One region of the Streptomyces sp. NPDC002088 genome, then DNA from elsewhere that is predicted to be linked to it. Evidence: riboswitches for the same ligand, from Rfam matches in the RefSeq annotation. Region 1 holds a riboswitch; the other holds the start of a gene.
The links. A riboswitch is a leader RNA that binds a small molecule or an ion and turns the genes downstream of it on or off. The one in region 1 is predicted to bind glycine.

Region 1 (6,341 bases):
GATGATCGGGCCCACGAGGTTCGGCAACAGCTCCCGGAAGAGGATGTACGGGCCCCTGGCCCCCATCCCCCGCGAGGCGTCGACGAACTCCCGCTCACGCAGGGCCAGCGTCTGACCTCGGACGATACGGCCCAGATAGGGCCAGTTGAAGAAGCCGATGACGAAGATCAGCACACTGATGTGCAGCGGCAGGCCCTCCAGCCCGAAGGCACCGCCCTGCAGGGTGGCGGAGATGGCGATCGCGAACAGCAGCAGGGGGAACGCCAGGAAGGTGTCCATCAGCCGGCTGATGATCGTGTCGACCCGCCCGCCGTAGTAGCCGGCCACCACACCGAGGACCGCGCCGATCGTGTTCGACAGGATCGTGGCGCCGAAGGCGACGACCAGCGACACCCAGGAGCCCTCCAGGATGCGGGTGGCGATGTCGCGGCCGAACTTCGGCTCCACACCGAGCGGGTGGTCCCAGCTCATGCCGCCGAAGTCGCCCTTGGGCAGCGAGGTGTTGGGATCGATCAGGTCCTGGTGCAGGGCGTTCGGGTCCAGGCCGAACAGCGCCTGGAGGGGCCGGGAGAGCACCGCGAGCAGGATGAGCAGGATGACGATCACGCCACCGGCGACCGCCACCTTGTCCTTCTTGAAGCGGGACCAGGCGATCTGCCCCAGGGAACGGCCCTCGATCTGCCCCTTCTCGACACCGACGAGCACAGCCTCCGGCTGTACCTCGGCTGCCGATCCGGTGGTCTCGATCGGTGCGGTCACGGTGACCCGACCCCTCTCGCCGGTGGTGACCGGCCTTCATCCGCCGCTGTAGACGGCTTGGTTCACTTACCTGCTACGCGGCCTGCGCCGAAGGAGTGCGGCCCAGCTGTCCAGTTGATCCTGGATTGGCGCCGATAGGCACTCGCTCACTGGATCCACGGCCTCGCGTCTGAGAGGCGAGTCTTCAACGCATTCACGATCACACGCCAGGCCTCACAGAGAATGTATGCGCAACCGTGATGCCGATCTGGGTGATCCGTTATCCGAACACGGGGCTTCGCCCTCCGGAGATCGGCCTTCCGGCTCCCCGCGTCGCGATGCGAACAAGCTCTCCCGGCAAGGTACTTGCCGGGCCTGGGGCCGACCCGCTTCCCTCAGCGGGTCGAAGGGGCCGTCGTGAACTGCGCGGATCGGGTCACCGCGCACTCGCTCGCGGCCAAGGCCCCAGCTCAGGCCAGGTATCGCCGCGGCTGATCCCCCGTTGGGGACGGCTCACGCACCACCGTCGCCAGACCTCACGGCCGCCGGGGTCGGCGGTCCGTAACGGCTGCCGGGGTCGGCGGTCAGTAGGGGCGCGAGCCCGGGTAGCCGTAACCGCCCGCGGGAGCCTGGGCCGGGGCGGCCGCCGCGTGGGCCTCGCGGTCGTAGAAGGGGCGGGCGTTGGCCCGCATCCACATCACGACCGGGTCGTGCTCGTCGGACATCGCCACGGTCGACACCGGCAGCCCGTCCGGCACCGCGCCGATGGACTGCTGCATCATCCCGCGGACGGAGTCGACGGCGGGCGGCGAGGTGTCGTACACGTCGAGGCCGATGGCGAGGTACGGCGCCCCGAGCGCGGGCTGCACCCAGGCGCGGCGCAGCGCGCGGACCGCCGGGGTGCGGTGGGCGTTCTGCGCGAGCAGGGCGTAGAACTGGGGGATCTCGATTCCGGGCTCGGACAGCCGCAGCGGGCCGGCCGGCTGGCGCTCCAGGCCCGTCGCGATCCGGCGCAGGTCGAGCCAGGGGATGCCGAGGCCGCCGCCGGGGGCGTGCGGGTTCAGCCAGAGGCCGAAGTGGTCGGGGTACAGCGTGCGGGCGACGTCGAGGCCGTCGACCACCTCGTACGAACGGTTCCAGCCGCTGGCCGAGAGCTCCTGGGCGGAGGTGACACAGGGCGCGTAGCCGTAGCCGTCGACCTCCATGTTCCCGTACTGGGCGTCCGGGGAGCCGGCCTGGCCGTGCCACAGCAGCATCCAGACCTGGCCGGAGGACGGGGTCGCGAGCGCACGAAGGAGCGCCTCGTAGGCGTCGTAACGCCCGGGCGTCACCTGGCGCAGCATGTGCTCGACCTGCCCGGTCGCGGCAGTGCCGCTCGCGCTCACCCTTTACCGCCCCTTCGAGAAACGTGGCCTTGGATATGAAACCACCTTAGGTGGCTCGTTAGACAACAGCCGCCCAGGAGTTCGAGGGTTGTTCTGCGTTCGGGGGTTGTTCCGCGTCGGCGGGTGCGGTCGTTCTCAGTGGCCCCGTTGGTAGAACGGGCGTACCCGCTCCCGCATCCAGTCCGTCACCGGGTCCTCGACCACGTCCAGGAGGACGAGGTTCACCGGCCACTGGACGGCGACCTCGGCGAGTGCCCGGCCGAGCGCGTCCATGGGGAGGACACGCAGGTCGCCCTCCCACTGGGACAGTTCGACGCCGACGAACAGGACGGGGTCGCCGGTCTCGATGGCGGCCAGGCAGCGGCGGGCGGTCAGTACGACGCCGGTGTCGGCGAACTCGGCCGAGGCCGCGGCGAGGAAGTCCACCGGGTCGTCCTGCCAGTCGGGCTCGAACAGCCGCACCCGGCCGCCGCCGGCGAACCCGTCCAGCGGGGTCCGCCCGCTCCGGCACAGCTCGGCCACGGCGGCCGGCGGCAGCGGGATGCCCACCACGCCGTCCGGGTTCACGACGATGCCGACCTGCGGCGGCAGACCGCGGGCGAACTCCACGGCGGGCGCGACGGTGTACGACATGTGCGAGCCGACGACCTGCCGGAACTGCTCCTCGGAGCTGAAGACCGGCACGTACACCTGGCCCTCGATCTCCAGCGTGGGCAGGTCGAGCGGGCCGCTGTGCGGGCCTCCGCCGTTGGGCAGCGGCACCCAGACGAAGCTGCGGCCGAGCACCTCGACGATCCGTCCGCCGGCCGTCGGGACGCCGAGGGAGGCGGCGAGCACCTCCTCCAGCTCGTTGCCGGGCCATCCGCCGTGCGAATGGGGGTGCGCCTGTGCGGGGAAGCCCGCCGGGAAGTCCGCGGGAAGGTCCGCCGGGAAGTCCATCTCTCTACCGCCTGCTGGAAACCGCTGCTGTGGCTGGAAAGGCTAACCGGTACGGACCCCGACGGAATCGTCCCGGAGACCGATCCGCCGCCTGCCACGAACCGATCCGCGCGGACCGCGCCTCCGTTCCGCCGCGGCCCCACCGCCCCGGAAACCCGTCCGGCTCAGGTCGTGAAGGCGATCCGGCGCAGTACGTCCGCCGCGTTCCGGTCCAGCAGCACCGCCGAGCCGCAGCCCGGGGGCAGCTCGCCCTTCTCCACGGCGCGCAGCAGGCGGGCGGCCGCGCGGCGGTGGCGCAGGAAGGCGTAGCGCGAGACGCCCCGGCCGCGGTCGTGCTGGCCCTCGAGCGCCGTGCCGGGGGTGACGTCGAGCAGCAGCAGGTGCAGGGTGCCGCCCCGGCTGCGGGCCTCGCGGGCCAGCCAGTCGCGCACCCAGGTCTGGGTGCCGCAGTCGTGCACGACGACTCCCTCGCCGGTGCGCAGGGCGCGGCGCAGTCCGGCGTAGTGGGCGAGGCGGACCAGCGGGCGGTAGACGGCGTACGGGAGGAAGCGCGGCGCCCGGGCGTCCCAGCGGTCGCGGGTGTCCTGGGAGTCGATGCGTACGCCCCGTACCGCCCGCCGCATCAGCGTGGACTTGCCGCTGCCGGGCAGGCCGGTGATCACGACCAGGTCGCGGGGGCCGAAGACCAGGCCGTGCGGGCTGTGCCCGGAGCGCTCGCGCAGATCGCGGACGACCGGCGCCGGCCGCGGGCCGCACGCCTCCACGGCCGGGGCCGCGGGCTGCTTGGGCAGTGCCGCGGCCGAGCTGGTGGCGTACGCCGTGATCCTGTTCACCGTGATCGTCCTCCCCTGGGGTCAGGTAAGTCCTTTCCCCACCGAGCGTAAAGAGAAGGTAATGCGCGGTGTCTCGCTTTTTCGTTCGCGTACCGCCACAGCCCGGTTACAGATGCGGCCTGCCCCTCGGCGGGCGATGCGTGCAATGATGTGCGCGCCAACTGCATACCGGCCGCTTGAATCCGCGCGGGAGAGTCCCCAGCAGCAGTGCTGCACTGGGGCGCCGAAGGAGCAAGTCCCTCCCTTGAATCTCTCAGGCCCCGTTACCGCGCGGGCGAGGCACATCTGAAAAGCGGGCCGCTGCGTCAGCGGCTCCACCCAAGGTGCAACCCATGATCAGGTGTGATCATGGCGAACCTCTCAGGTTCCGATGACAGATGGGGAGGAAAGACCTCGCCCGTCATGCCCTGGGAGACGACCGACCGATGAGCAGTACCCCACTCCGTCACACCGCCCTCGATGCCCTGCACCGCTCGCTCGGCGCGACGATGACCGACTTCGCCGGCTGGGACATGCCCCTGCGCTACGGCTCCGAGCGCGACGAGCACAACGCGGTGCGCGCCAAGGCCGGCCTGTTCGACCTTTCGCACATGGGTGAGATCACGGTCACGGGGTCAGAGGCGGCGCAGCTGCTGAACTACGCCCTGGTCGGCAACATCGCCTCCGTCGGCGCCGGCCGCGCCCGCTACACCATGATCTGCCGGGCCGACGGCGGCATCCTCGACGACCTGATCGTCTACCGGCTGGGCGAGACGGAGTACATGGTCGTCGCCAACGCCTCCAATGCCCAGGTCGTGCTGGACGCGCTCGTGGAGCGTTCCGCCGGCTTCGACGCCGAGGTCCGCGACGACCGCGACGCCTACGCCCTGATCGCCGTCCAGGGCCCCGAGTCCCCCGGCATCCTCAAGTCCCTCACCGACGCCGACCTCGACGGCCTGAAGTACTACGCGGGCCTGCCCGGCACCGTCGCCGGCGTCCCCGCGCTCATCGCGCGCACCGGGTACACCGGCGAGGACGGCTTCGAGCTGTTCGTGAAGCCGGAGCACGCCGTCGAACTGTGGCAGGCCCTGACCAAGGCCGGCGAGGGCGTCGGCCTGGTCCCCTGCGGCCTGTCCTGCCGGGACACGCTGCGCCTGGAGGCGGGCATGCCGCTGTACGGGCACGAACTGAGCACCTCTCTGACCCCCTTCGACGCGGGGCTCGGGCGGGTCGTGAAGTTCGAGAAGGAGGGCGACTTCGTGGGGCGTACAACGCTGGAGGCGGCCGCCGAGCGCGCTGCTTCGCAGCCCCCGCGCGTCCTCGTGGGCCTGATCGCCGAGGGCCGCCGCGTCCCCCGCGCCGGGTACGCCGTCGTCGCCGGCGGCGAGGTGATCGGCGAGGTCACCTCCGGCGCCCCCTCCCCCACGCTGGGCAAGCCGATCGCCATGGCCTACGTCGACGCGGCACACGCGGCGCCGGGCACGCCGGGAGTCGGCGTGGACATTCGAGGCAGCCACGAACCGTACGAGGTCGTGGCGCTGCCGTTCTACAAGCGCCAGAAGTAGACACTGGGCGCGGTCCTTACGTTCCTTACGTGACACCGCGCACATTTCCGCTGCTCACCAGCGGTTCCAGCAGCCCCCCATTCACCAGCACTCCCCCGCGTACAGGAGAATTCAGGCCATGAGCAACCCCCAGCAGCTGCGCTACAGCAAGGAGCACGAGTGGCTGTCGGGCGCCGAGGACGGCGTCTCGACGGTCGGCATCACGGAGCACGCGGCCAACGCGCTCGGCGATGTCGTCTTCGTCCAGCTCCCGGAGGTCGGTGACACGGTGGCCGCGGGCGAGACCTGCGGCGAGCTGGAGTCGACCAAGTCGGTCAGCGACCTGTACTCCCCCGTCAACGGTGAGGTCACCGAGGTCAACGAGGACGTGGTGAACGACCCGTCGCTGGTGAACTCGGCTCCCTTCGAGGGCGGCTGGCTGTTCAAGGTGCGCGTGGCGGAGGAGCCGGCCGACCTGCTCTCCGCCGACGAGTACACCGCTTTTTCCGCCGGCTGAGGAGTCACGTACACATGTCGCTTCTGAACACGCCCCTGCACGAGCTCGACCCGGACATCGCCGCCGCCGTCGACGCCGAGCTGCACCGCCAGCAGTCCACCCTCGAGATGATCGCCTCGGAGAACTTCGCCCCGGTCGCGGTCATGGAGGCGCAGGGCTCGGTCCTCACCAACAAGTACGCCGAGGGCTACCCGGGCCGCCGCTACTACGGCGGCTGCGAGCACGTCGACGTCGCCGAGCAGATCGCCATCGACCGGGTGAAGGAGCTGTTCGGCGCCGAGTACGCCAACGTGCAGCCGCACTCGGGCGCCTCTGCCAACCAGGCCGCCCTGTTCGCCCTGGCTCAGCCCGGCGACACCATCCTCGGCCTGGACCTGGCCCACGGCGGCCACCTGACCCACGGGAT
Region 2 (6,341 bases), on a different contig from region 1:
ATGCCATAGCGCTGGCACTGCGTACCGGGACGCCGATCTACGGCAGTGACACGGTGCTCGACGACGCGGGCATCGCGATCCCGGACGAGCAGGAGGACGAGGTGGAGAAGTTCCGCGAGTTCCTCGACCAGATCTCCCCCGAGGACTTCGGGACCAGCAGCCAGTAGCCGGTGCGGGACGGGGCGCCGTGGGCCCGGTGACGGACCGGAACGGCGGCAATTGCCAGCGGCGAGTGAGAGCGTCCTACGGCTCTCTCCGAGAGCATTCGGCTAGCCTTTCCCCGCGGTGGGGTACGGGAAACCACTCTTAGGGTGATTATCACTCGGCGTGCCGAGTGTGGCGATCGTTGACGCGCCCCTGGTGACTGCCTACCGTCGAGAAGGCAGGTCAAGGACGGAGGTCGGCGTGAGCAGCAGCGGCGGCGGTATGGCTGGGGGTGCCCCCGGACACGGTTTCGGGGCGAGCGGTCCGTACCCGCTTCACAGCGACGCGGCCGGTCACGCTCCGCAGCGACCGACGGCCGTGCCGAGCAGCGGAGGGGCGACGTCCATGGCGTCCGAGCAGATCGGCTATCGAGGCCCGACGGCCTGTGCGGCCGCCGGCATCACCTACCGGCAACTCGACTACTGGGCCCGTACCGGGCTGGTCGAGCCGAGTGTGCGGCCCGCCTACGGATCCGGGACGCAGCGGCTGTACAGCTTCCGCGACGTGGTTGTCCTGAAGATCGTCAAGCGGTTCCTCGACACCGGGGTGTCGCTGCAGAACATCCGCACCGCCGTCCAGCACCTCAGGGAGCGGGGCTTCAGCGACCTGGAGCGCATGACGCTGATGAGCGACGGCGCCACGGTCTACGAGTGCACCTCGCCCGACGAGGTCCACGCGCTGCTCCAGGGCGGTCAGGGCATCTTCGGGATCGCCGTGGGCGTCGTGTGGCGGGACGTGGAGAGCGCCCTGTCGCAGCTGCACGGGGAGCGGATCGACACGGGCGAGACCCTGGTCGGGCCCAACCCTGCCGACGAGCTGGCGCGGCGGCGCAACCGGGCCGTCTGAGCCCTGCCCCGGAGCCGTACCGGGGCATTGTCAGTGGCGTAGGGCAGCATCGGAGATGTGAGAACCGCGCCCACGATCCTGCATCTCGACATGGATGCCTTCTTCGCCTCGGCGGAGCAGGCGTCCAAGCCGAGCCTGCGCGGGAAGGCCGTCGTCGTGGGCGGGCTCGGGCCGCGCGGGGTGGTGGCGACCGCTTCGTACGAGGCGCGGGTCTTTGGGGTCCACTCGGCGATGCCCATGGCCCAGGCGCGCCGGCTGGCTCCGAACGCGGCGTACCTGGTGCCGCGCTTCGGGTTCTACCGGTCGATCAGCGAGCAGGTGATGGGGCTGCTGCGAGCGCTGTCGCCGCTGGTGGAGCCGCTGAGCCTGGACGAGGCGTTCGTGGACCTGGAGGCCGGGGAAGCCGCCTGGGACGCGGAGTCGGCCCGGCTGGCCGGCCTGAAGCTGCGCGCCGACATACGGACCGGCACCGGGCTCACGGGGTCCGTGGGGCTTGCCGCCTCCAAGATGCTGGCGAAGATCGCCTCCGAGCAGGCGAAGCCGGACGGGCTGGTGCTGATCGAGCCGGGCACCGAGCGGGCGTTGCTCGGGCCCATGTCGGTGCGGACGCTGCCGGGCGTCGGGCCGGCCACAGGGGACCATCTGCGGCGGGCCGGGATCACCACGGTCGACGGGATCGCCGAGGCGGGCGAGGACGAGCTCGTACGGCTGCTGGGCAAGGCGCACGGGCACGCGTTGCACGCCATGGCGCTGGCGCGCGACGACCGGCCCGTGGTGGCCGAGCGGGAGGCCAAGTCGGTGTCGGTCGAGGACACGTACGACGTGGACATCCACGACCGGCTCAGGGTGGGGTTCGAGGTGCAGCGGCTGGCCGACCGGTGCGTGCGGCGGCTGCGCGGGGCCGGGCTGTCGGGGCGGACCATCGTGCTGAAGGTGCGGCGGTACGACTTTTCCACGCTGACCCGGTCCGAGACGCTGCGGGGACCCACGGACGATCCGGCGGTCGTACGGGAGGCGGCCGCCCGGCTGCTGGACTCCGTGGACACCACGGGCGGTGTGCGACTGCTCGGGGTGGGAGTGTCCGGGCTCGCCGACTACACGCAGGAGGATCTGTTCGCGCAGGCGGCCAGTGAGCGGGCGGAGGGTGCGGTGGAGGAGTTGACGGTGGACGAGCCCGTCCAGGAGCCGCGGGAGCAGGTCGAGCGGCGTTGGCCGGCGGGGCACGACGTGTGGCATGCCGAGTACGGGCACGGGTGGGTGCAGGGCAGCGGCCTCGGGCGGGTCACCGTGCGGTTCGAGACGCCCGACTCGGAACCGGGGCGTGTACGGACTTTCCGGATCGACGACCCGGATCTGGAACCGGCGGATCCGCTGCCGCTGGTGCGGCGAAGACCGGAGGAGGACGGGGCCCTGGCTGCGGACCCCGGTGTCGCGGGGGAGCGGTCGGCTGCCTCGGGGTGAGCGCGGTGCGGCAGTTTGCCAAGGGGCGGCTTTCCCGGGAAGCAGAGGCAGGATGAGCGTCGTGGGGCCCCAGTGCCTTGCCGGGGCTTGGCCGGCGCGGAAGGGCCCCGGCGCGTGTTCCCGGGCGGAGCGCGCCCGGTCCGTCGGCCCGGCCGGGAGGCGGCCTTCAGGCCTCGTCCGTGCCGGCCAGCTTGCCGAAGTCGCGGTCCGGGAATGGGGGAGGAGCGGCGATGTCGAGGCCGTAGTGGTGGTAGAGCTGGAGTTCCTGTTCGGGGGAGAGGTGGCGGCCGACGCCGAAGTCGGGGGCGTCCTTGATCAGGGCGCGGTCGAAGGGGACACGCAGGGCGCCCTCGATCAGTTCGCTGGGCTCGAGCGGGACGAAGGCGTCCCTTGAGAACAGGCCGGTACGTATGGCTGCCCACTCCGGCACACCGGTCGCGTCGTCGAGGTAGACCTCGTCAATCGTGCCGATCTTGGTGCCATTGCGGTCGAACGCCTTGCGGCCGATCAGGTTGCGCGGATCGATTTCGGTCTGCACGGGCCCTCCTCTTGGTCGCAACTCATCCGTAAGCACTACAAAAGAGCACATTCAGGAAGGTGGCCACTCGAAGGATCCGGTGCCGACCTCGCTGGTAGGCTGGCGAACGGCTGCTGACCCCGTGCGGGAGAGTCCTCCGGAACATTGTCGGAGGCGCCGAAGGAGCAAATCCTCCCCGGAATCTCTCAGGCCCACGTACCGCACGGACGAGGTCACTCTGGAAAGCAGGGCGGGTGTCGACGGCTCCCGCCCTCACCGACGGTGAAAGCCGGCAACCCCTTCCTGGGCGAGCCGGTGAAGCTCTCAGGTTGAGATGACAGAGGGGGAGGCCGTCCGGGTACCCACGCCGTGGTGCCCCTCGCAGGTCGCGTCAGACCAGGAGGCCTCCGCAATGACCGCCCACCGCATTCCGCTCTCCGAACTCGAACAGGGAATCCCGTTCGAGCAGCGCCACATCGGGCCCGACCACGAGGCGCGGGCCAAGATGCTCGCGCAGGTCGGCTATGGCTCGCTGGACGAGCTCACGGCAGCCGCGGTGCCGGATGTGATCAAGAACGCTGACGCGCTCGACCTGCCGGGCGCGCGCACCGAGGCCGAGGTGCTGGCCGAGCTGCGCTCCCTCGCGGACCGCAACCAGGTACTCGGCTCCATGATCGGTCTCGGCTACTACGGGACGTTCACGCCGCCCGTCATCCTGCGCAACGTCATGGAGAACCCGGCCTGGTACACGGCGTACACGCCGTACCAGCCGGAGATCTCGCAGGGCCGTCTCGAGGCGCTGCTGAACTTCCAGACCATGGTCGCCGAGCTCACCGGACTCCCGACGTCGGGCGCCTCGCTGCTCGACGAGGGCACGGCCGCGGCCGAGGCCATGGCGCTGTCCCGGCGCATGGGCAAGAACAAGAAGGGCCTCTTCCTGGTCGACGCGGACGCGCTGCCGCAGACCATCGCCGTGATCGAGACCCGCGCCGAGCCGACCGGCGTCGAGGTCGTCGTCGCCGACCTCAGCGACGGCATCCCGGCCGAGATCGCCGAGCGCGAGATCAACGGCGTGCTGATCCAGTACCCGGGCGCCTCCGGTGCCGTGCGCGACCTCAAGCCGGTCATCGACCAGGCCCACGAGCTGGGCGCGCTCGTCACCGTCGCCGCGGACCTGCTCGCGCTGACGCTGCTGACCTCGCCGGGCGAGCTCGGCGCGGACATCGCGGTCGGTACGACGCAGCGCTTCGGTGTGCCGATGGGCTTCGGCGGGCCGCACGCCGGCTACATGTCCGTGCACGAGAAGTTCGCGCGCAGCCTGCCGGGGCGGCTCGTGGGCGTCTCCGTCGACGCGGACGGGAACCGGGCCTACCGCCTCGCCCTGCAGACGCGTGAGCAGCACATCCGCCGGGAGAAGGCGACCAGCAACATCTGCACCGCGCAGGTGCTGCTCGCCGTGATGGCCGGCATGTACGCCGTCTACCACGGGCCCGAGGGCCTGAAGGCCATCGCTCAGCGCACTCACCGCTACGCCACGCTCCTCGCCGCGGGTCTCACCGCTGGCGGTGTCGAGGTCGTCCACGGCGCCTTCTTCGACACGCTCACCGCGCGGGTGCCGGGCCGGGCCGCCGAGACCGTGGCCGCGGCGCGCGAGCACGGCGTCAACCTGTACCTCGTCGACGCCGACCACGTGTCCCTCGCCTGCGACGAGACCACCACGCGGGCGCAGATCGCCGCCGTGTGGACGGCGTTCGGGGTCGAGGCCGACATCGAGGCGCTGGACGCGGCCATGGAGGACGCCCTGCCGGCCGCGCTGCTGCGCACCGACGCGTACCTGACCCACCCGGTCTTCCACCAGCACCGCTCCGAGACCGCGATGCTGCGCTATCTGCGCAGGCTGGCCGACCGCGACTATGCGCTCGACCGCGGCATGATCCCGCTGGGCTCCTGCACCATGAAGCTCAACGCGACCACGGAGATGGAGCCGGTCACCTGGCCCGAGTTCGGCCAGCTGCACCCCTTCGCGCCCGCCGAGCAGGCGCAGGGCTACCTCACGCTCATCCATGAGCTGGAGGAGCGGCTCGCCGAGGTCACCGGCTACGACAAGGTCTCCCTTCAGCCCAACGCCGGGTCGCAGGGCGAGCTGGCCGGTCTGCTCGCCGTACGCGGGTACCACCGGGCCAACGGGGACGAGCAGCGCACCGTCTGTCTGATCCCGTCCTCCGCGCACGGCACCAACGCCGCCAGCGCTGTCATGGCCGGCATGAAGGTCGTCGTCGTGAAGACCGCCGAGGACGGCGAGATCGACGTCGAGGACCTGCGGGCGAAGATCGAGAAGCACCGCGACGAGCTTTCGGTGCTGATGATCACGTACCCGTCCACGCACGGCGTGTTCGAGGAGCATGTCGCCGACATCTGCGCGCAGGTGCACGAGGCGGGCGGCCAGGTATACGTCGACGGCGCCAACCTCAACGCGCTCGTGGGGCTCGCCCAGCCGGGGCACTTCGGTGGCGACGTCTCGCACCTGAACCTGCATAAGACGTTCTGCATCCCGCACGGCGGCGGCGGTCCCGGCGTCGGCCCCGTGGCCGTACGGGCGCACATGGCGCCGTATCTGCCGAACCACCCGATGCAGCCCGCGGCCGGACCGGAGACCGGGGTCGGCCCGATCTCGGCGGCCCCGTGGGGTTCCGCGGGCATCCTGCCGATCTCGTGGGCGTACGTCCGCCTCATGGGCGGCGAGGGCCTCAAGCGGGCCACGCAGGTGGCGGTGCTCTCCGCCAACTACATCGCCAAGCGGCTCGAGCCGCACTACCCCGTGCTCTACACCGGCCCCGGCGGGCTGGTCGCGCACGAGTGCATCATCGACCTGCGCCCGCTCACCAAGGCGACCGGCGTGAGCGTCGACGACGTCGCCAAGCGGCTCATCGACTACGGCTTCCACGCGCCGACGATGTCGTTCCCGGTGGCAGGGACGCTGATGATCGAGCCGACCGAGTCCGAGGACCTGATCGAGCTGGACCGGTTCTGCGAGGCGATGATCGCCATCCATGCGGAGATCGAGAAGGTCGGCGCGGGCGAGTGGCCGGCCGACGACAACCCGCTGCGGGGCGCCCCGCACACCGCCGCGGCGCTCGGCGGGGAGTGGGAGCACGCCTACAGCCGCGAGGTGGCCGTCTTCCCGGCCGGTGTCTCGGCCGCGGACAAGTACTGGCCGCCGGTGCGCCGTATCGACCAGGCCTTCGGTGACCGGAACCTGGTCTGCTCGTGCCCGCCGCTGGACGCGTACGAGGACTGAGCCTCCGCGGGACGT

Region 2: linked by a shared signal. The riboswitch ahead of gcvP (aminomethyl-transferring glycine dehydrogenase) and the one ahead of gcvT (glycine cleavage system aminomethyltransferase GcvT) in region 1 are both predicted to bind glycine.

Annotation. Positions count from the first base shown of each region.
Region 1 is NZ_JBEOXO010000044.1:9,446-15,786, forward strand. It holds gene ABT114_RS46635 (ABC transporter permease) at 1-759, opposite strand, end outside; gene ABT114_RS46640 (enhanced serine sensitivity protein SseB C-terminal domain-containing protein) at 1,323-2,123, opposite strand; gene ABT114_RS46645 (enhanced serine sensitivity protein SseB) at 2,259-3,062, opposite strand; gene ABT114_RS46650 (AAA family ATPase) at 3,227-3,901, opposite strand; glycine riboswitch at 4,073-4,174, shown strand; glycine riboswitch at 4,175-4,282, shown strand; gene gcvT (glycine cleavage system aminomethyltransferase GcvT) at 4,321-5,439, shown strand; gene gcvH (glycine cleavage system protein GcvH) at 5,558-5,935, shown strand; gene glyA (serine hydroxymethyltransferase) at 5,950-6,341, shown strand, end outside.
Region 2 is NZ_JBEOXO010000035.1:7,721-14,061, forward strand. It holds gene ABT114_RS43560 (bifunctional nuclease family protein) at 1-167, shown strand, start outside; gene ABT114_RS43565 (MerR family transcriptional regulator) at 406-1,050, shown strand; gene ABT114_RS43570 (DNA polymerase IV) at 1,108-2,511, shown strand; gene ABT114_RS43575 (PRC-barrel domain-containing protein) at 2,678-3,049, opposite strand; glycine riboswitch at 3,164-3,260, shown strand; gene gcvP (aminomethyl-transferring glycine dehydrogenase) at 3,441-6,326, shown strand.